DNA from 3 places in the Arthrobacter sp. PGP41 genome. Region 3 is predicted to be linked to each of the others. Evidence: riboswitches for the same ligand, from Rfam matches in the RefSeq annotation. Region 3 holds a riboswitch; each other region holds the start of a gene.
What was found. A riboswitch is a leader RNA that binds a small molecule or an ion and turns the genes downstream of it on or off. The one in region 3 is predicted to bind S-adenosylmethionine.

Region 1: another riboswitch for S-adenosylmethionine. It lies ahead of C3B78_RS18275 (DUF1737 domain-containing protein); the one in region 3 lies ahead of C3B78_RS12800 (aminotransferase class V-fold PLP-dependent enzyme).
Region 2: another riboswitch for S-adenosylmethionine. It lies ahead of metX (homoserine O-acetyltransferase MetX); the one in region 3 lies ahead of C3B78_RS12800 (aminotransferase class V-fold PLP-dependent enzyme).

What each region holds. Positions count from the first base shown of each region.
Region 1 is NZ_CP026514.1:3,976,258-3,983,212, reverse strand. Features, by position in the region: gene C3B78_RS18295 (HNH endonuclease signature motif containing protein) at 1-243, opposite strand, end outside; gene C3B78_RS18290 (DUF1905 domain-containing protein) at 427-729, shown strand; gene C3B78_RS18285 (O-succinylhomoserine sulfhydrylase) at 771-1,979, opposite strand; gene C3B78_RS18280 (rhodanese-like domain-containing protein) at 1,979-2,389, opposite strand; gene C3B78_RS18275 (DUF1737 domain-containing protein) at 2,386-2,664, opposite strand; SAM riboswitch class IV at 2,678-2,792, opposite strand; gene C3B78_RS18270 (hypothetical protein) at 3,072-3,326, opposite strand; gene C3B78_RS18265 (TetR/AcrR family transcriptional regulator C-terminal domain-containing protein) at 3,573-4,271, shown strand; gene C3B78_RS18260 (pyridoxamine 5'-phosphate oxidase family protein) at 4,314-4,778, opposite strand; gene C3B78_RS18255 (aminodeoxychorismate lyase) at 4,844-5,773, opposite strand; gene cls (cardiolipin synthase) at 5,906-6,955, shown strand, end outside.
Region 2 is NZ_CP026514.1:1,409,490-1,416,444, forward strand. Features, by position in the region: gene C3B78_RS06340 (bifunctional o-acetylhomoserine/o-acetylserine sulfhydrylase) at 1-1,279, shown strand, start outside; SAM riboswitch class IV at 1,375-1,490, shown strand; gene metX (homoserine O-acetyltransferase MetX) at 1,503-2,618, shown strand; gene C3B78_RS06350 (MFS transporter) at 2,799-4,181, shown strand; gene C3B78_RS06355 (zinc-dependent alcohol dehydrogenase family protein) at 4,291-5,409, shown strand; gene C3B78_RS06360 (LysR family transcriptional regulator) at 5,432-6,355, opposite strand; gene mmsB (3-hydroxyisobutyrate dehydrogenase) at 6,470-6,955, shown strand, end outside.
Region 3 is NZ_CP026514.1:2,803,596-2,810,550, reverse strand. Features, by position in the region: gene C3B78_RS12815 (fluoride efflux transporter FluC) at 1-69, opposite strand, end outside; gene C3B78_RS12810 (metal-dependent transcriptional regulator) at 66-794, opposite strand; gene C3B78_RS12805 (class I SAM-dependent methyltransferase) at 859-1,617, opposite strand; gene C3B78_RS12800 (aminotransferase class V-fold PLP-dependent enzyme) at 1,711-3,153, opposite strand; SAM riboswitch class IV at 3,189-3,302, opposite strand; gene hisN (histidinol-phosphatase) at 3,462-4,274, opposite strand; gene rsgA (ribosome small subunit-dependent GTPase A) at 4,323-5,438, opposite strand; gene aroA (3-phosphoshikimate 1-carboxyvinyltransferase) at 5,422-6,810, opposite strand; gene C3B78_RS12780 (DoxX family protein) at 6,817-6,955, opposite strand, start outside.

The sequences.
Region 1 (6,955 bases), 1.2 Mb from region 3:
CTTCGCCGCCGCCAACTTCGCTTCCGACCGCGCCACCCCGCCCAGGACGTCCAAGGCCGCATCAACAACCCGCTGCAACGGATCATCACCGAGAACGCCGGCGTCACCGTCACCGGAAGCGGCAGGCCCGCCTTCGCCAAAACAACCGGAAGCGGAGTAACTTTCACCAAGCGCAGCCATAAACGCAGCGACAGAAGCGTCAACCGCTTCCTCCGCCTGCACCACCGCCGCGCTCGATTCCATACCTCCATCATCGTGAGGGGGTCCGACATTATTAGGCCGTACTAAGCCCTTCATGAAATACTTTTGAATCTTTTTGTGCCATCTATTCGGGGAAGCGGCGTCCTAGCCTTTCCGGGACAAAATGCCGGTTGCAGGTGCGACGAGCTGTGGTGCCCTGCCAACGTCCCGTGCCATACTCAGCGCGTGACGGCGTCGTATTCCTTTAAGGCCGGGTTGTGGCTCTATCCCGGGGAAGCCGGTTGGCATTTCCTGACCCTGCCGGTCAACGTCGCGGACGATATCCGCGCGCGAACCGCTGGCCACAGCAAAGCCTTCGGTTCGGTCAAAGTTACGGCGGAAATCGCCGGCCAGGCATGGCAAACCTCGCTCTTCGCGGATACCAAGACCGGCACGTACCTTTTGCCCGTCAAAAAGGACATCAGGGACAAGGCAATGATTAGCGCCGGTGACGAAGTAGCCGTCCACCTTTCCCTGCATAACCTTTGAGGCCCGGGCCGCGGCTCGGCCCGGGTGCCGCAGCCGGACTGCTAGATCTGCTTCAGCGCCTGCTCCAGGTCGCCAATCAGATCGTCCACGTCCTCCAGCCCCACCGAAAGCCGCACCACGCCGTCGCTCAAGCCAATGGCGGCCCGGCCCTCAGGTCCCATCGCCCGGTGCGTGGTGGTGGCAGGGTGCGTGATGAGCGACTTGGCGTCGCCCAGGTTGTTGGAGATGTCGATGATCCGCAGGCCGTCCAGCAGCGCAAACGCCGCCTCCTTGCCCGAGCGCCCGCCGGAGGGGGCGAGTTCCAAGGTGAGGACCGTTCCGCCGGCGCTCATCTGCTTTGCGGCCAGCTCGTACTGCGGGTGCGACTTCAGGAGCGGGTACTTCACCCAGCTGACGGCAGGCTGTTCCTCCAGCCATTCCGCGAGGCGCAGGGCTGACGCCGAGGAGTGGTTGACGCGCAGCGCCATGGTCTCGAGGCCCTTGGTCAGGACCCAGGCGTTGAACGCGGACAGCGCCGGTCCGGTGTGGCGCATCAGCTGCTTCACCGGCCCGTCAATAAACTCCTTGGTGCCCAGGATGGCGCCGCCCAGCACCCGGCCCTGGCCGTCAATGTGCTTGGTTCCCGAGTAGACAACCACGTCGGCGCCGAACTGTCCGCACCGCTGCAGCAGGGGTGTGGCAAAGACGTTGTCGACGACGACGGTGGCCCCGGCCGCATGCGCCAGGTCGCTGACGGCAGCGATGTCCACGATCTCCTGCATCGGATTGGACGGCGATTCGAAGAAGACGGCGGCGGTGGGCTGGGAGAGGGCCTCGCGCCACTGTTCCAGGTCCGGACCGTCCACGAAGACGGTCTCCACGCCCCAGCGGGGAAGGATTTCGTTGAGGATCACGAAGCAGGAGCCGAACAGCGAACGAGCCGCAACCACGCGGTCCCCGGCAGCCAGCAGCGCACCCAAGGCGGTGAACACCGCGGACATGCCGGACGCCGTCGCAAAGCACGCCTCCGTGCCTTCCAGGAGGCGGAGCCGCTCCTGGAACGTGGCCACGGAGGGGTTGCCGTAGCGCGAGTAGACAAAGCGTTCGTCCTCGCCCGTGAAGGCCCGCTCCGCAGCGGCGGCGGATTCGTATACAAAACCGGAGTTCAGGAAGACAGCCTCGCTGGTTTCCTGGAAGTTGGTGCGGTCCAGCCCGCCGCGGACGGCCTGGGTGTCGGGGCTCCAGCCGGCGGCGTCTTCGTTGAAGGTCACTAGTTCTTTCCCAGGTTGGTCGGCAGGCCGCGGTTCTTCCAGCCGTTGACGGTACGTTCTCCGTAACGGTCCGGCTCGCCCTCAAAGCCCTCCAGGACGTTGTAGGAGGTGAAGCCGGCCTGCGTGGCGGCCATTGCGGCCGCGATGGAACGCTGGCCGGAACGGCACAGGAACACCAGTTCGGTCGACTTGTCCTCGGGCGCCTGCCGGCTAAGGTCGGTGATGAAGTCAGGGTTGGGGATTCCGCCCGGGAAGGTCCACTGGATGAACAGCGGATCGTTCTCGGTGGCCTTGGTGTCAGGAATGCCGATGTGGGCCCATTCGCCCTCCGTGCGCACGTCCACCAGGATGGCGCCCTGCTCGAGCTTTTCCCAGGCCTCCTGCGGGGTCAGGTCTCCGGCGTAGCTCATGCGTGGCCCTCGCCGTCGAAGTCGAGGTCATCGCCGGTGGACTCGAGGTCGTCAACAGCGTCCGCCACGGCAGCGTCCGCGGAAGCGATGGCTGAGGGCAGGACCACCGCCTGCGCCACGATCACACTGCTGCCGTTGAAGGTTGCCGCCGGGCTGCCGTGCAGGACATAGCCTTCCGCCAGCGCGGCGGAGATCCGCTCGCAAAAGGCCCGGTCATCCGGCCCGCTGATGAGGCGGTACGACAATTTCTCTTCAGGGGCAGGTGCGTCAGACACGACGGATCTCCTTCTCTCACGCTTGCAGCTCGAATGGGTCGATATGCCGAGTGTTCACCTGAGGCACCCCGCCGCGAAAGGAGGGTTGCCGACCGGCCAGTCAGGGCTTGGCGCCGGTACTCATTACTCCCCAAGAACGTAACACTTGCCGCCCGGCCCCGCACCGCCGCCGTCGTCATGTTGCGTAACTGAAGTACCCAGGGCGCCGCAGTGGAGCCTGGCCGCCGTCCGGCATCTTCATCCAAAGTACGACGGCGGCTCCTCCTTGGGTGTCAGGGCACCGTGCGGGACCTGGGGGAGCGGCAGCATCAGTTGATGTAGCAGTAGGTGCCGCGCCCAAAAGGAACGGCGTGGACGCCGTGCCCCAAGGCACGTGGTCCACGCCGGATTCGTTTCGACGCTGGTGCTTAGACGAGGCCGGGGTAGCTGGCCAGGATGTAGTCGGCAGCAGCGGGGCCTTTCATGCGCAGCCCTTTGCGGCCGTGCCTGATGCGGCAGTTCATGGCTATCCAGAAATCGGACTCGGGGCCGGGCTGCTGCTGGTTGATGAAGCACCAGCTGGTGTACAGGCCATAAAGGCGGTCCCGGTCGAGGGTGGCGTCGGAGGCCTGGTCAATGTAGGTGGCTTCTTTGAGAAAGAGATCGAACTGCGAATGCGCCATGACGGCTTCCCTTCGCTACGTGCGGTGGTGCCGCCGTTCGGCTACAGCAGCGGACCTCAATGCCGTGCACGGGGCATCGAGTGTTGAGAATGCCCGCGGAAATCAGGGGCTAGGTGAAATCAAGGGCTACGGGGCGGTGTCACGGCCGCATCTACAATGTAGACTTTACTCGTAGACAACCAATTCGGCAAGCGAATGGATTACCTATTCGGGTAAGAGGGCTTGCTGCCTTCCAGGACGGAAATCATGGCCTCCCCGAAAACCCAGTCCCCCGCCGGGCCGGCCCAAAAGCAAAAGCTGAGCAGGCAGCTCGTGCTGACCAAGGCGCTCGAAGTCGTTGACGAGGAAGGTTTGGAGGCGCTGACCATGCGCCGCCTTGGCCAGGAGTTGGGCCGGGACCCAATGAGCCTTTACCGCTATGCGGAGAACCGCGCCGCACTGCTGGACGGCGTCACCGAACTGGTGCTCAACGAACTCACTATCCACCCCGAAGATCCCGATTGGAAAGCCCAGCTGCGCCGCATCGCGCACGACCTTCGGAATCTTGCGCTCCAGCACCCCAATGTGGTGCCGCTGCTCGTGACCAGGCCGCTCTCCACCCCGCTGGGGCTGCGGCCGCTGGGCACGCTGCGTCCTCTCGAGCAGATCCTGTCCCTGCTGATTGGGGCAGGGTTCAGCCCCGCGGATGCCCTCCACGTCTACCGCGCTTACTACGGCTTCCTCTACGGCCACATCCTGAATGAGCTGCAGGAATTCGTTGTGGACCCGGAGGAAAACGAAGTGCTACTGCGGCTGGGACTGCACCGGTTGCCTGCCAAGGAGTTCCCGCGGCTGCGTGCGCTGGCCCCCGCCCTGGCGGACTACGAAGGATCCGCGGAACTCGACCAAGGGCTGAGTATCCTGCTCTCCGGCCTTGAAGCCCAACTGTCCCTTCAGGACGCCTAGCCAGCCGGCTAGCCCGCCGTCGGGGCAGGCGTTCCGGTCGGGTTATTCGAACGAGGCCCGCCGCTTGTCCTGTTGCCGCGTGGCCCAGACGTCCGGCCGGTTAACCTTGAAACGGCGGCCGGTCAGGGCGCGGGCTGTCAGGCGGATGTAGTTTGCCTTTTCTCCCGGCTGCCATGGCTCCAGCCCCAGTCTGTCCACGGCGTCCTTGTCCGCCTGGTCCTCGATGACCGCCGTATCGCCGCGCAGCACCACGCTCCAGGCCTCTTCGGTATGGGGATCGTAGCCGTCGATCTCCAGGGCGGCAGGCCTCTCTGCCAGGGCACTCCACAGCTTGGTGACGCCGGCGGTACGGAACGCGATGCTGCGGCGGTGCACTACGTAGTTGATCGGAAAGATCTCGGGGTGGCCGTCAACCACCAGTGCAAGGCGGCCGACAGTGTCATTGGCCAGGAGTTCCCAGCATTCGTCAAAGGTCAGGTTGTCATTCGGCTGCGTCTGCGAGTCCATGAACCACACCTTACGGCCACTTCCCCCGCCGGACCTAGGGTGCAGGGGCCGGAATCACGGGCCCCTTATTGGATGCCCGCGAACAACTCGTTCAGTTCGGCGGTCAGCTCCTTCTGGACGGACGGCGTGCCGATTTCCTTGCCGTCGATCCGGTTCACCGGCGCCAGTAAACGGACGCTGGAGATCAGCCACACGGCGTCGGCGTCCAGCAGGTCCTGCGGCTCAAGCGGGCCGTAGCCCAGTTCCCAGCCCGCAGCCTTCGCCGCGGTGAACAGCGCGCCCTGCGAGGTGCCTGCCAGGATGCCGCTGTCCAGCTGGGGTGTGATGAGGCGCTTGACGGAAGCGCCGTCGTCGGACGTTCCTGCGTGGGCCAGCAGCACGGTGGAGGTGGGCCCCTCCAGCACCCGGCCGTCGGAGGAGATGAAGATGACGTCGTCCGCGCCCTGTTTGTGGGCATGGCGCAGTGCGGCCATGTTGACCGCGTAGGACAGCGTCTTCGCGCCGAGCAGCAGCCAGGGGGCGCGCTCGGCGGCGCCGCTGTCGTAGCCACGGTCAAGGAGGATGACGTCGATTCCCGTCTCGCGCTGGCGCCGCGCCAACGCCCCGGTGGGGGACACCTGGACCCAGGCGGTGGGCGCCGCGGCGCCCTCCGCTCCGCGGGTCACTACCAGTTTGACGACGAGTTCGTCCTCGGCGGCAGAGGCGGCCGGATGCCGGGACCGGTGCTCGTTCAATGCAGTGGTGATGGCCCTGCGCCATCCGTCCTCAGCCGGGATAACCAGGTCAAGGGCGTCCGCGGAACCGGCCAGGCGGTCCAGGTGGGCCTGGATCTTCCGCACATTGCCGCCTACAGCCAGCATGGTTTCAAAGATCCCGTCCCCCCGGGTTGCGCCCTGGTCCGTGACCATGAGCTGGGGTTTGGAGGCATCGGCGAGCCGGCCGTCCGGGAACGCGGGATCGAGGAAAACGAGAACCACGGAAGCTGGAGAGGTCATGGCTCCAGCTTAGTGCGCTGCCGCAACGGATAAGCTGGGCAGAGCGCCCTGGCTGGAAACGGTCCGCCGGGAGCCCATCCTCCGGGGGTTAATTTCGTGTTGTGGCCATTCTCGCTTGCCGGCACCGCGCCGATGTGGGTGGTGGTGCTGCTGGGCGTCGCCGACCTCCTGATCAGGGTGCTGGCTCTGGGCATCATTCCGGGAAACAGGCGTCCCACCACGGCGATGGCGTGGCTGCTGGGCATCTTCTTCGTGCCGTTCTTGGGCATCCTGCTGTTCCTGCTGTTCGGCAACTTCAAGCTGTCCAGCCGCCGCCGGGCGCAGCAGGAGCAGGTGAACGACCGGGTGCGCGCCGGGATCTCCTCGCTTGCCGACGTCGAAAGCGACTACCCCGGACCTGAATGGGTGAAGTCCGCCGCGGAACTGAACCGCCGGCTCGGCTCCCTGCCCATGGTGGACGGCAACTCCGTGGACCTGATCCCCGGCTATCCGGACTCGATCCTGCAGATGACCGAGGCCGTGCGCAAGGCGAAAAAGTTTGTCAACGCCGAGTTCTACATCATGAGCACGGACCACATCACCGACGATCTCCTCACAGCGCTGGAGGAGGCGGCCGAGCGCGGCGTCGAGGTCCGCGTGCTCTTCGACCACATCGGCACCCTGCGGGTCAAGGGTTACCGGAAGCTCCTGAAGCGGCTACGGGCAGGCAAGATCCAGTGGAAGCGCATGCTTCCGCTCCTGCCCATCCACGGCCAGTGGCGCAGGCCGGACCTGCGGAACCATCGCAAAATCATGGTGATCGACGGCGAGATTGCCTTCACCGGCTCGCAGAACCTGATCGAGCCCTCCTACAACAACCCCCGGCACCGCAAGGCGGGCCGCGAATGGGTGGAGCTGATGGCGCGCCTGCACGGGCCCATCGTGACCACATTGAACGTCGTCTTCGCCACCGACTGGCTCAGCGAAACCGACGAATCCCTGGAGCACCAGCTGCAGCTCCCGTCCAACCCGCACCCGGGGAACGTGACTGCACAGGTGGTGCCGAGCGGCCCGGGGTTCATCACCGAGAACAACCTTCGGCTTTTCAACACGCTCATCTACTCCGCCCAGCACCGGATCTCGATCTGCAGCCCGTACTTCGTCCCGGATGATTCGCTGCTTTATGCCATCACCACCGCCGCC
Region 2 (6,955 bases), 1.4 Mb from region 3:
GGAGCCGGACAGTGCCACCGGCGCCCGTGCGCTCCCTATCTACCAGACCACGTCCTTCGTGTTCCCCAGTGCGGAAAGCGCCGCCAACCGCTTTGCCCTTGCTGAACTGGCGCCGATCTACACCCGCATCGGCAATCCCACCCAGGACGCCGTGGAACAGCGGATCGCGAGCCTTGAAGGCGGGTTGGGAGCACTCCTGCTGAGTTCAGGACAGGCAGCTGAGACCTTTGCTGTCCTTAATATCGCCGAGGCGGGGGACCACATCGTTGCCAGCCCCAGCCTGTACGGCGGAACGTACAATCTTTTCGCCCACACCCTGAAGAAGTTCGGAATCTCCGTGACCTTCGTGGCGGACCCGGACAATCTGGACCAGTGGCGTGACGCGGTCCGGCCAAACACCAAGCTGTTCTTCGCCGAAGCGGTGTCCAATCCCCGCCAGGACGTCCTGGACATCGAGTGCGTGTCAGGCATCGCCCATGATGCCGGCGTGCCCCTGATCGTGGACAACACCCTGTCCACCCCGTACCTGATCCGGCCCCTGGAATGGGGAGCGGACATCGTGGTCCACTCGGCTACGAAGTACTTGGGCGGCCACGGGTCCGCAATCGCCGGCGTAATTGTGGACTCCGGCAAGTTCGACTTCGGCCAGGACCCTGCCAAATTCCCGGGATTCAACACCCCCGACCCCACGTACAACGGACTGGTGTATGCCCGGGACCTTGGCAAGGACGGGGCCCTGGGCGCCAACCTCTCCTACATCCTGAAGGCCCGCGTCCAGCTTCTCCGCGACCTGGGCTCGGCAGTGTCGCCCTTCAACGCCTTCCTGATCGCCCAGGGCCTGGAAACCTTGAGCCTTCGGGTGGAACGTCACGTTGCCAACGCCCTCGAAGTGGCGCGGTGGCTGGAAGGGCGTGACGACGTCGAGTCCGTCGCCTACGCCGGCCTGCCCTCCAGCCGGTGGTACGAGCGGGGCCGCAAGTACGGGCCCAGGGGCACCGGCGCGATTGTGTCGTTCAACCTCGCCGGCGGAGCCGAAGCCGGCAAACGATTCGTGGACGCGCTGGAACTGCACTCCCACGTGGCAAACATCGGCGACGTCCGCTCCCTGGTGATCCACCCGGCGTCGACCACCCACAGCCAGCTCTCTCCGGAGCAGCAGGTGGTGGCCGGGGTCACTCCGGGCCTGGTGCGGCTGTCGGTGGGGATCGAGCACATTGACGACATCCTGGCGGACCTGGAAGCCGGCTTCCGTGCTGCCAAGGAGGCAACCGGAGCCTAGCAGCACACGGCCGCCCAGCACGGCGGCAAGCCGGGGAAGTCACAACCAGTCACACTCTTGGCGGCAGGCAGGGGCTGTTTCGTACACTCGAACCAGGTCATGAGTGCCAGTGACAGCCCCGGCTTGCTGGCCGGCAACCCTCCTTCCGCGGTGGGGTGCCCCGGGTGAAGACCTGGCCTGCCGGTCATTCGACGGCGGGCAAGCGCGTAGAAGAGGTCTTGCCATGACGGTTACCGTCGCCCGTACTACCGTTCCCGAACATGGGATTGTCCGCTATGCCTCCATCGGGGGACTGCAGCTCGAGGCCGGCGGCTACCTGCCGGACGTCGTCCTCGCATACGAGACATGGGGAACCCTGAACGAGGACGGCAGCAACGCCATCCTGATCGAACACGCCCTGACCGGCAGCACCCACGTGACCCGCGGCGACACGGACGAAGAAGGCTGGTGGGAACAGCTGGCCGGCCCCGGCGCGCCAGTGGACACGGACAAGTTCTTCGTGGTGTCCATCAACATAGTGGGAGGCTGCTACGGGTCCACCGGTCCGTCCTCGCCCGCGCCGGACGGAACGCCCTGGGGTTCGCGCTTTCCACTCGTGACCCTGCGGGACAGCACGGTAGCGGAAGCCCGGTTGGCCGACCAGTTGGGGATCGGGAGCTGGTTTGCCGTGCTGGGCGGTTCCATGGGCGGGGCACGAGCCCTGGAATGGGCCATCACGTTCCCGGACCGCGTGCACCGCTGCGCGGTCATCTCCGTGGGGGCCGCCAGTACTGCCGAGCAGATTGCCTTCGCCCAGGCACAGACCCTCGCCATCCGCCAGGACGCGAATTTCAACGGCGGCGACTACTACGGCGGTCCTTTCCCGGAGGACGGGCTTGCCCTGGCGCGGCGGATCGCCCACATCACGTACCGTTCCCCGGGGGAGCTGGATGGACGGTTCGGCCGCGCGCCGCAGGCCCCCGAATCCCCGTTCCAGGGTGACCGGCTCGCTGCCCGCGGACGCTACCAGGTGGAGAGCTACCTGGACCACCAGGGCAACAAGCTGGTCCGGCGGTTCGATGCCAACAGCTACATCGCCATCACCGAGGCCCTCATGAGCCATGACGTGTCCCGGGGCCGCGGGCCGCTCGAGCAGGCCTTGGCCCGCTCCGGGGCGCGCTTCTTTGTGGCTGCCGTGGATTCAGACCGGCTCTACTTCCCGTCCCAATCCCGCGAGCTGGCGCGGGCACTCCCCGGGGACGTGGACGTCCACCTCATCGAGGCGCCCATCGGACACGACGGCTTCCTCACCGAAATCGGCCAGCTGGGCAGCCAGCTGCGGGAGCACCTTTCGGCATAACATCGCGCCCCGGCGCCGCGGAATGTGCATTATTGCAGACAGCCTCTGCATGATTCGCCGTTGAGCTCGGCGTCCAAGCGGTCCATACTCGTTGGGACCCGGCGGTTCGTGTCCAAAATCACACGCACCCGCCACAGCCTGTCCCAGTGGTGTCGAAGACGACGCCGAAGGAGTTCACTAATGAGCACGGAAAGCTCCGCCGCACGGCGGCCAGAGGAAACCGACGTCAAGGCCACAGGCCTGAGGAAAGTGGTCACGGCCTCCATGGCCGGCACCGTGGTTGAGTGGTATGAGTTCTTCCTCTATGCCTCGGCCGCCACGCTGGTGTTCGGCAAGATGTTCTTCCCCAATTCAGGGACGGAACTGGACGGCATCATCGCCGCCTTCGTCACCTATGCCGTAGGTTTCGTTGCCCGCCCCATCGGCGGCATCGTCTTCGGCCACTTCGGTGACAAGTTCGGCCGCAAGCAACTGCTGCAGCTGAGCATCATCCTGGTGGGCGTTGCCACCTTCCTCATGGGCTGCCTGCCCACCTTCGCCCAAATCGGTTACTGGGCCCCGGCCCTCCTGGTGTTCCTGCGCTTCGTGCAGGGCTTCGCCGTCGGCGGCGAATGGGGCGGCGCCGTGCTGCTGGTGGCCGAGCACAGCCCCAACAAGTCCCGCGGGTTCTGGTCCAGCTGGCCGCAGTCGGCGGTGCCCATGGGTAACCTCCTTGCAACCGGTGTGCTGTTCACCCTGTCCTCCACCCTGTCCCAGGAAGCCTTCCTCGGCTGGGGCTGGCGCGTGGCCTTCTGGCTCTCCGCAGTCATCGTGATCATCGGCTACTACATCCGCACCAAGGTCCAGGATGCGCCGATCTTCATCGAGGCACGCAAGGAAGTCACGGTTGAGCACAAGGGCTACGGCGTGGCCGAGGTCTTCCGCCGGTACCCGCGCGGCGTCTTCACCGCCATGGGCCTGCGCTTCGCGGAGAACATCCTGTACTACCTCGTGGTGACGTTCTCCATCACCTACCTGAAGGTCGTCGTCCAGACCGACACGTCCCGCATCCTGCTCCTGCTGCTGGTTGCCCACTTCATCCACTTCTGCGCTGTCCCGCTGGTGGGCAAGATGTCCGATTCGTTCGGCCGCCGTCCCGTCTACATGGCCGGTGCCATCCTCGCCGGAACCTGGGGCTTCTTCGCCTTCCCCATGATGGACACCGCCAACGAAATGATGATCCTGGCGGCCATCACCATCGGCCTGCTGTTCCACGCGCTCATGTACGCCGGCCAGCCGTCCATCATGGCGGAAATGTTCCCCACCCGGATGCGGTACTCGGGCGTTTCCCTCGGCTACCAGGTGACCTCGATCGTGGCCGGTTCGCTCGCGCCGATCATCGCCAGCTCCCTGCTGGGCAGCTTCAAGTCCTCCGTTCCGGTGGCGTTCTACCTGCTGGGCGCCTGCGTGGTAACAGGGCTTTCGGTCTTCTTCCTCAAGGAAACGCGCGGCATCTCCCTGCACGACGTCGACGCCGCCGATGCCAAGGGCACGGCAGACCTCCTGGCCGCCCAGAAGAAGTAGCAGCGGCAGGACAGAACAACACCCATGCACCGCAGCTGCCCGGACCCGCCCATCGCAGGTCCGGGCAGCCGCATGCCAGCCCCACATCACTTCGACGTCAGGACCCGCCATGCGAGCAGCAGTTCTTTACGCCACCGTCCCGTCCGGCACCAACTACACCGAGGCAAAGCCACTGGCGGTCCAGGAGCTTGAGCGCCCCGAACCCCGGGCCGGGGAGCTGGGGGTGACCATCACGTATTCGAGCCTCTGCCACTCCGATCTGTCTGTGGTGGACGGGTCCCGCGTCAGGCCGCTTCCCATGGCGCTGGGACATGAAGCGGTGGGACGGGTGGACGCCGTCGGCGAAGGCGTCACCGACGTCACCCCGGGAGACCACGTGGTCCTCGTGTTCGTCCCCAGCTGCGGCGGCTGCCGTGCCTGCCGGGCTGGCCGTCCCGCGCTGTGCCACCGTGCGGCGGAGGTCAACGGATCGGGGGACCTCCTGCATGGCGAGGCTCTGCTGCGGACGCCGGCGGGGGAGCGGATCAACCACCACCTGGGGGTGTCGGCCTTCGCCGACTACGCCGTGGTGGCCCGGGAATCCGTGGTGGCTATTGACGACGACGTCCCGGACACGGTTGCCGCAATGTTCGGTTGCGCCGTGCTCACCGGAATGGGGGCCGTGCTCAACACGGCGGCTGCCCAGCCCGGCCAGGCCGTGGCCGTTTTCGGGCTCGGCGCCGTGGGCCTTTCGGCCGTCATGGCCGCGGCGCTCGCGGGAGCATCCGCCGTGATTGCCATCGATCCTAACGAGGGCAAGCACGGGCTCGCCCTGAAGTGCGGCGCAACCGCCGTTGGAACCCCCGACGACGCCCCCCGGCTGATTGCCGAAGCCACCGGTGACGGCGTGGACATCGCCGTCGAAGCCGTGGGATCAGCCCGGGTCATCGCTGCGTGCCTGGAGCACGTGACGCGCGGCGGCGCCGTCGTCTCAGTGGGGCTGCCGCACCCCACCGCGGAACTGACTGTCCCCGCGCTCCAGTTCGCGGGGGCGGGGAAACGGTTGCTCGGTTCCTACATGGGTGATGCCGTGCCGGAGCGGGACATTCCGCTGTACCTGCAATATTGGCGCGAGGGCAGGCTTCCCGTTGAGCTCCTTCACACAGACACCCGGCCGCTTGACGAGATCAACGAAGGCCTCGACGCGCTCGCCGCGGGTCAGGTGGTCAGGCGGCTATTCCGGGCCTGAACAGGCCCAAGGCGCCCGGAGCCTATGCTGCCAGCAGGTCCTGGCGCTCCGCCACTTCCTCCTTGAGGGCGGTAATCACGGCCTGCACCCGGGCGGACCGCAGCGATTCCGGCCGGGCCACCGCCCAGATGGGCATCTGGCGTTCGAAGGCGTCGGGGAGCACCGGGACGAATTCAGGGTTCCGCGCCACCATGAAGTTGGGAAGCAGCCCGATGCCTCCGCCGCGGCGCACCGCCTCAACCTGGGCAAAGATACTCGTGGCCTGGAAGCTGGACTTCGGCGTCGGCAGCTGCGAGGACCGGTGGCCCAGTTCGGCAACCTGGAGGGCCGACTCGACGTAAGAGACGAAGCCATGCTGCCCCACGCCGTCGGGCGTTTCCGGCAGGCCGCGGGCGGCCGCGTAGGCGGGACTGGCGTAGAGCCTGAGGAAGTAGTTGGTCAGGAAGATGGTCTGCGCGTTGCTCACGTCGGTGCGGCCCACCACCACCTCCAGGTCCACGCCGGAACGGTTCTGGCTGACCTTGCGCGTGGCGCTGAGCATCTCCACATCCAGCTTCGGGTGCCGCTGCTGGAGCCGGACCAGCGCAGGCGTTACGAATTCGGCGCCAAAGCCGTCGGAGGTGCTGATGCGCACCATGCCGGACAGGGCGTCCCGGTCCTGGCCCGTGACGGCGGCCAGCGACCCCAGAGTTTCCTCAATAGTCTCCGCCGCAGCGACGGCCGACGCGCCGAGTTCCGTCAACTCCCAGCCATGCGGGCTGCGCTCCAGGGTCCGTCCGCCCAGCTGCTTGTCCAGGGCGAGGATCCGGCGCGAGATGGTGGTGTGCGTGGTGCCCAGCGTTTCAGCGACGGCGTTGAAACGCCCCAGCCGGGCCACGGTCAACAGAATCAGCAGGTCGTCCGGACTTGGAAGCCGCGCCACCGCATCCCTTTCATTCGTGTGCATCAGTGCACATACCATCTGTGATTTTTCCCCTTGATTGCACTGTAGCAGGGTGTGATGGTGGACACGGACCTCCCGGCCGCCCTCGGCCGGATGCACAGCAAAGGAGCTTATGCCATGGCAGTTGTCGGTTGGATCGGGTTGGGAAACATGGGCGGTTCCATGTCCGGGAACCTCGCGAAGGCGGGGCACGACGTACGGGGGTTTGACCTCAACCCTGCCGCGCTCGCCGCAGCGGAGGCCGGAGGGGTGAAGCCGGTAGGGAGCATCGCCGAGGCCGTGGCCGGAGCGGACGTCGTGTTCACCATGCTTCCGAAGGGCGAGCACGCCAAGGCCGTCTACCTGGGCGGGGATGGCGTGCTGGCGCATGCCGACGCCCGCACACTGCTGGTGGATTCCTCCACCATCGATATCGCCGCAGCGAAGGAACTGCACGACGCCGCCGCTGCCGCCGGCTTCCGCTTCGTGGACGCCCCCGTCTCGGGCGGGATGAGCGGCGCCAAGGCAGGGACACTGACATTCATGGTGGGCGGTGAACCGGGAGCCGTGGCCGACGCCACCACCTACATCGGACCGATGGCCGCCAACATCATCCCCACCGGC
Region 3 (6,955 bases):
GATCAGGGCGCCGGCCGCCACCGCAAGCCAGGCGCGCAGCCCTACGCCGGGAGTCTTCAGCCGGCTCACACCCTGGGCAAGTCAGCGTCCCCGAGGAGGCAGCCGGGGTGGGGATGATCGCTGTGCACCCACAGCGCCGACGTAACCTCGTCAGCGAGGTCGTAGTTCCGTTCGCGGCCCGAATTGCTGATCCGCACCACCAGGGCGCCGCCGAAGGGCCGGCGGCCCACCACCTCAACTTCGGCGTCGAGGTCTATCTCTTCGGCGGCGAGGTAGCGCAGCAGTTCCGGGTTGTCGTCGCTGATCCGGGTAATCCGCCCGGTGTGGCCCTCATCGAGTTCACCCATAAGGTGCGCTCGGGGCATAAACACTTTGCCATCCGCAGTGGGAATCGGATCGCCGTGCGGATCCCGCTGCGGGTTGCCCAGCTTGGCTGCCACCCGTTCTATGAAGATGTCCGAGACGGCATGCTCCAGCAGTTCGGCTTCGTCGTGCACTTCGTCCCAGCTGTACCCCAACTGCTGGACGAGGTAGGTCTCGATCAGCCGGTGGCGCCGCACCATGGAAAGGGCAAGCCGGAGCCCGGCGTCGGTGAGCCTGATGGCACTGTACGGTTTGTGATCCACCAGGCCTTGGTCCTTCAGCTTGCGGACCATTTCCGATACGGAGGAATTGGCCACGCCAAGGCGCTGCGCGAGCTGGGAGGACGTGATGGGCTTGTCCTGCCATTCGGTGAATGAGTAGATGACCTTGACGTAGTCCTCGATGGAGGAGGAGGGCGCGCTGGTCTTCACGGGACCAAGCCTACCGGCTCGCCGCCGCCATGCGGGGAGTAGCGGGGCAGGGAGTGGCGGGCATTCATGCCCTCACCGCCCGCCAGGCCAGTGTCAGGTATGGCAACTCCAGTTCCTCGCCCGGCGCATGTCCCAGGTGCTCATGCAGGTACCAGTCGAGGTTCGCCAGTACTTTCGCCCGGGTGGCCTCGGCCGCACGGAGGTAGTAGCTGCGCGACTTTGTCAGCTCCATCAGGTCCGTGGTGGTGACGGAGTCCCGCCAGTGCGTAAGGTGGCCTTCGAGCCCCTCGAACTCAGGGCCCACCAGCGGCCGGAAACCGGGTTTGTAGACATCCCCTGCGTGCATGATCCTCGAGAGCCGGTGGACCCAGGGGACGGACGTGTCCAGCTGGTTCCAGACCAGGCCAAGAGTTCCCTGCGGGCGGAGGACGCGGGCCAGTTCCGTGCTGGCCCGCAGCGCATCGCACCAGTGCCAGGCCTGGGCCACGGTGACGACGTCGAACGCTGAATCAGGCAGGCCGGTGGCCTCCGCGGCGCCCAGGACAGCCGCGGCGCCGGGATAGTGTTCCGCCAGTTGCCCGAGCATGTCGGCTGAGGGGTCCACCGCGGTGACAGAGAGACCAAGGTCCAGCAGCAGTTCAGTGAACTTGCCGGTGCCGGCACCGACATCGAGCGCATCGCGGGCGCCCTGCGGGACCAGCCACTGGGCGGTCTCCGGGGGATATCCGGGCCGCACCTGCTGGTAATGCTTGCCGCCATCCTGGAAGCTTTGGCCCAGTTCCCGGCGTCGGCCATGATCCAGCTTGGGGCCACCCCGTGCCACGCGTGGCCTCCTTCGTCAGGTCTCGTTGCTACCTTCCGAATTTACCGCACCCGCGCCGGTGTCGCGGATGGCCGCCTTCAGTCGTGCCGCACGTCAGTCGTCGATGCAGGGGGCGGCGCCGGCCGTTCCCGGCGTGTTGGGAGCCCAATGCGGGTATGTGCGGTTGTCGTTGGCGGGAACCCAGCGGCCCGCATCCACCACATAGTCCCAGCCGAGCCCCTTGCTCCGCAGCTCACGGATTCCTGCCAGGAGCCGCTGGGCATCGTCAAGCCGGGATCCCACGCCGAAGCTGGCACGGAGGGAACCGGACGGCAGGCCCAGCCGCTTCAGCAGCGGGTGGGCGCAGAAGCGGCCGTCGCGCAGGCCCACGCCATGCTCTGCTGACAGGTACGCCGCCACGAGTCCGGCGTCGTATCCTTCCACCGAGAAGTTGACCACCCCGATGGTGTCGGTATCCGGGTTCGTGTCCTTGAAAATCTGGTGGACAGTCACGCCGTCGATTCCCTGCAGGCCTTCCACCAGGTAGGAACGGATGGCTGATTCGTGTGCGTGCCAGCGGTCCTGGTCCAGCGCAGCGATGACCTGCGTCGCACGGGCCAGGGTAGCCGCTCCCAGTACGTTCGGTGATCCGCCCTCGTGGCGGGCCGGACCCGTTGCCCAGCTGACGCCGTCGAGCCTTGCCTCCTTGACGGCGCCGCCGCCGGCCAGGTGCGGTGTTCCGGCGTCGAGCCAGTCCGGCCGCCCCACCAGCACGCCGGCCCCAAAAGGCGCGTAGAGCTTATGCCCCGAGAAGGCGATGTAGTCGACGTCGTCAGCGGTGATGTCAATACGGCGGTGCGGCGCCAGCTGCGCCGCGTCCACGACGATGCGCGCGCCGTGCTCGTGGGCGAGTGCGGCGAGGGCACGGATGGGAAGGATTTCGCCCGTGACGTTGGACGCGCCGGTGACGGCGAGCAGGCTTACGCCGCCGTGCTGCAGTTCGGCACGCACGGCCTCAACGGTCCCTGCGATGGTATCGGCCGCCACGATGCTGCGGTGGGGGACACCCTGCCATGGCAGCAGGTTGGCGTGGTGCTCAATGTCGAGGTACAGGACGTCGCCGTCGGCCTGGCCGTCCGTGCCGGGCAGGCAGCCGGCCAGCAGGTTGAGGGAGTCGGTGGTGTTCCGGGTGAAGATCACAGAATCGTCCGGGCGGCCGCCCACGAACTCCCGGACGATCGCACGGGAATTCTCGTAGACCGAGGTGCTGATCTGGGAGGCGTAGCCCGCTCCGCGGTGCACGCTCGCGTAGAACGGCAGGATTTCGTTGAGGTAGGCGGACACTACGGACAGCGCCGGCGCGGACGCGCCGTAGTCCAGGTTCGCGTACCGCACGTGCCCGCCATGGATCAGGGGAGCCTGGATTTCCGCGCCGGTGACTGCCGCCAGGGGACGGCCGGCTGCGGCATGGTGCTGGTCGAAGCGGGCTTCCGGTCCGGGCTGTGCTGCGGCTTCAGGCTGGATTGCGGCGTTGGGGGAGACGGTGGCTGTTGTCACAGAGACCTCACTTTGAAACAGGACTCCGCTGGGGGAATCCGCGCTTGCCGCATCCGTTCCGGACCGGCCTGGTCGTCACCCGGGGCACCCCACCGCGAATGGAGGGTTGCCGGCCAGCAAACCGGGGTTTAGCGCTGGCACTCGTGACCTGCTTAAGAGCGTAGAACATAGCCTGTGCAGGCTAAAAGCCCGCCGGAATGTTAAGGGCTTTGTTACGTGCACTTGAAAAGGGCTGCATTAGCCGAAGATAACGACGGCGGACGCCTCCTTTCGGAGGTGCCCGCCGTTGATTGTTCGGAAGAGGAGGGTCAGAGGAGGTCGTCCAGGTCCGGGTTCAACCGGCGCAGCACCTCCGAGTGCAGGATGGAATTCGTGGCCAGTGCGTTGCCGCCGAACGGGCCGTCCTCGCCTTCCAGCGATGTGAATCGGCCGCCCGCTTCAACCACGATGGGCACCAGGGCGGCCATGTCGTAGAGGTTGAGTTCGGGCTCGCAGGCGATATCCACCGAGCCCTCCGCCACCATGCAGTACGACCAGAAGTCCCCGAACGCCCTGGTACGCCACACGTCCTCCGTGAGGCCCAGGAATTCGTTGAGGTTCCCGCGCTCCTTCCAGCCGCCAAGGCTCGAGTACGAAAGGGAAGCGTCGGACAGTCTGGAGACGTTGGATACCCGGAGCCGGGTTGCGGCTGCCAGGGAACGTCCCATATAGGCGCCCATGCCCTTGGCCGCCCACCAGCGCTTGCCCAGTGCGGGGGCACTCACTACGCCCACCACCGGCTCGCCTTCGTCCACGAGGGCGATCAGGGTGGCCCAGACCGGAACGCCGCGGACAAAATTCTTGGTGCCGTCGATGGGATCGATGATCCACCGCCGCGCGCCATGGCCGGTGCTGCCGAACTCCTCGCCGAGTACGGCATCGCGCGGACGGGAGCGGGAGAGCTGGCCGCGGATGGCTTCCTCGGCCGCCTTGTCCGCATCGGTGACCGGCGTCAGGTCCGGCTTGGTCTCGATGTGGAGGTCCAGCGCCTTGAAGCGGCTCATTGTCTGGTCGTCCACAGAGTCGGCCAGGACGTGGGCCAGGCGCAGGTCATCGTTGTAGCTCGAAGCGGGTTGGATCATGGTTCCAAACTACCGTCTGCGCGCCGTTCTGCCGGGAACCCGGCCCTGTCAGTTGACGCTGCCCAGCTCCTTGGCCTCCTGGGCTTCCATTCGTGGGTCCGTCCCCAGCAGCCGCCGCAGGGAGGCCAGCCTTGCTGCACCGGTGGGCCCGGCATGGCCCCCCGCTACCCATGCATCCAGCCCGCAGTCCACTGCGATGGCTGTGTGCTTGCAGCCGCGCTCGCAGTCATCCGTGCCGGGGGAGAGGTCCGGGAACGAACGCAGGATCCGGTCCGGGTCCACGTGGGCCAGGCCGAAGGAGCGGATGCCGGGGGTGTCGATGATCCAGCTGCCCGAAGGCGCGTCCGCGAGGCGCAGGGCGAGGGCGGACGACGATGTATGCCTTCCCCGGCCGGTTACGGCGTTCACCCCGCCGGTGGCCCGTTCGGCTCCGGTCAGCGCATTCACCATCGTTGACTTGCCTACGCCGGAATGCCCCAGCATGACTGTTACTTTCCCGTCGAGGTAGGTCCGGAGCTCCGCGACGGCGGTCCTGTCCAGGCGGGCGGACAGGCCGTCGTCGGAACGGGCGTCCACGCCCGAGGCCTGCGCATCCGCAGTCCGGCTGATGATCACCGGGAAGTCCAGGTGGGTGTAGTTGGCCAGCAGCTCCGCGGGATCCTTGATGTCCGCCTTGGTGACCAGCAGGATCGGCTCGATACCGGCGTCGTAGGCGGCCACCAGGGCGCGGTCGATGAAGCCCGTCCGCGGCTCGGGGTTGGCAGCCGCCACCACAATGACAAGCTGGTCAGCATTGGCCACCACGGCACGTTCCACCGGATCCGTATCGTCAGCGCTGCGCCGCAGGAGCGTCTTGCGGTTTTGGATTTTCACCAGCCGTGCCAAAGTGTCCGGCTCGCCGGAGACATCACCCACGAGTGATACAAAATCGCCCGCGACCACCGGGTTCCTTCGCAGTTCCCTTGCCCTGGCGGCAATAACCACACGCTCGTTGCCCGAGTCCTCACCCACCACGGCTGTGTAACGGCCACGGTCAACCGTGATGATCCGGCCGGTGACGGCGTCGTCGTGGCTGGGCCTGTCCTTGGTGCGGGGCCTGGAGCCCTTCTTGCTGGGCCGGATCCGGACATCGGATTCGTCCCAGGAGTCAGTGCTCCGCGCCACCGCTGGAACCTTCCGCCCCCGCCTCGGGGGTGCCGTCCTGCGCAAGCATGTCCGCCCACAACCGGGGGAAATCCGGCATGGTCTTGGCGGTGGTGGCGATGTCCTCCACCTCGACGCCCTCCACGGCCAGGCCGAGGATGGCTCCGGCGGTAGCCATGCGGTGGTCCGCGTAGCTGTGGACGACGCCGGCGTGCAGCCTGGCAGGCCGGATCACCAGGCCGTCGCTGGTTTCCTCGGCGTCACCGCCGAGCCGGTTGATTTCAGCCACCAGAGCGGCAAGCCGGTCCGTTTCATGTCCCCGCAGGTGGGCAATGCCGCTCAGCCGCGAGGGCCCGTCCGCCAGTGCACACAGGGCGGCGACGGTGGGGGCCAGCTCGCTGGTGTCGGCGAAGTCCGCGCCTTTGATGGCCGGTCCGCCCGTCACTGTCAGGACGCCGTCGTGCAAGGTGACCTCGGCGCCCATCCGGGTGAGGATGCTCCGCCAGAGATCACCTACCTGCTGCGTCTCTTCGGGCCAGTTGGGGATCCGCACGGTGCCGCGCGAGGCCAAGGCCGCGGCGAGGAACGGCCCGGCGTTTGACAGGTCCTGCTCGATCCTCTGGTCAAATGCCCGGATGGGTCCCGGGCTGACAACCCAGTGGTTGGGACGCGAGTCGTCCACGGCTACACCGGCTCCACGCAGGACGGCCACGGTCATGTTGATGTGGTCGAGGCTGGGCACCGGTTTGCCCACGTGTTCCAGGTGCAGGCCCTCGGTGAACCGTGCCCCCACCAGGAGCAGCGCCGAAACGAACTGGGAGGAGGCGCTGGCGTCGATAACGAGGTGGCCGCCGCGGACCTCACCGGTGCCATCCACCACAAACGGCAATGACGACGGCGTGCCGCCCTCCGTCGAGGACACTGCGACTCCCAGCGACTTGAGTCCTTCGATGATGGTTCCCATCGGCCGCTTGCGGGCGTGGGGGTCGCCGTCGAACTCGCTGGCACCCCTGCGCAGTGCCGCGAGGGGCGGGACGAACCGCATGACAGTGCCGGCGAGGCCGCAGTCAATCCTGGCCAGGGACGGGGCGGCGTCCGGGTTCAGCGGAACAACTTCCAGGTCGGGTCCGAAGGCTCCGTCCCCGGGCACCTCCGTAATGGTGGCCCCCAGCTGGCGTAGTGCTTCGATCATGAGCGCGGAGTCCCTGGAGTGCAGGGGCGCGCGCAGGCGGGACGGTCCGTCAGCCAGGGCGGCAAGGACCAGGTACCTGTTGGTTAGAGACTTGGAACCGGGCACCGTCACGGTGGCATTGACGGGCCGGGACGCGAAGGGTGCGGGCCAGTGTGGGACAGGCGTGCCGGAATCATCCCGGACGGCGGCTGCTGCGGTCATTCGTTGTTATGCCCCCGTGGCCTGCTCCACCGCGCGGCGCACGGCTTTGTCCGCTTTGTGGAGTTTCTTGTTGGTGGTCTTCCTGGCATCCGCGGCGAGGTGCGAGGCGCCTTTGCGTGCATCCGCGGCCAGGTGCTCTGCCCGC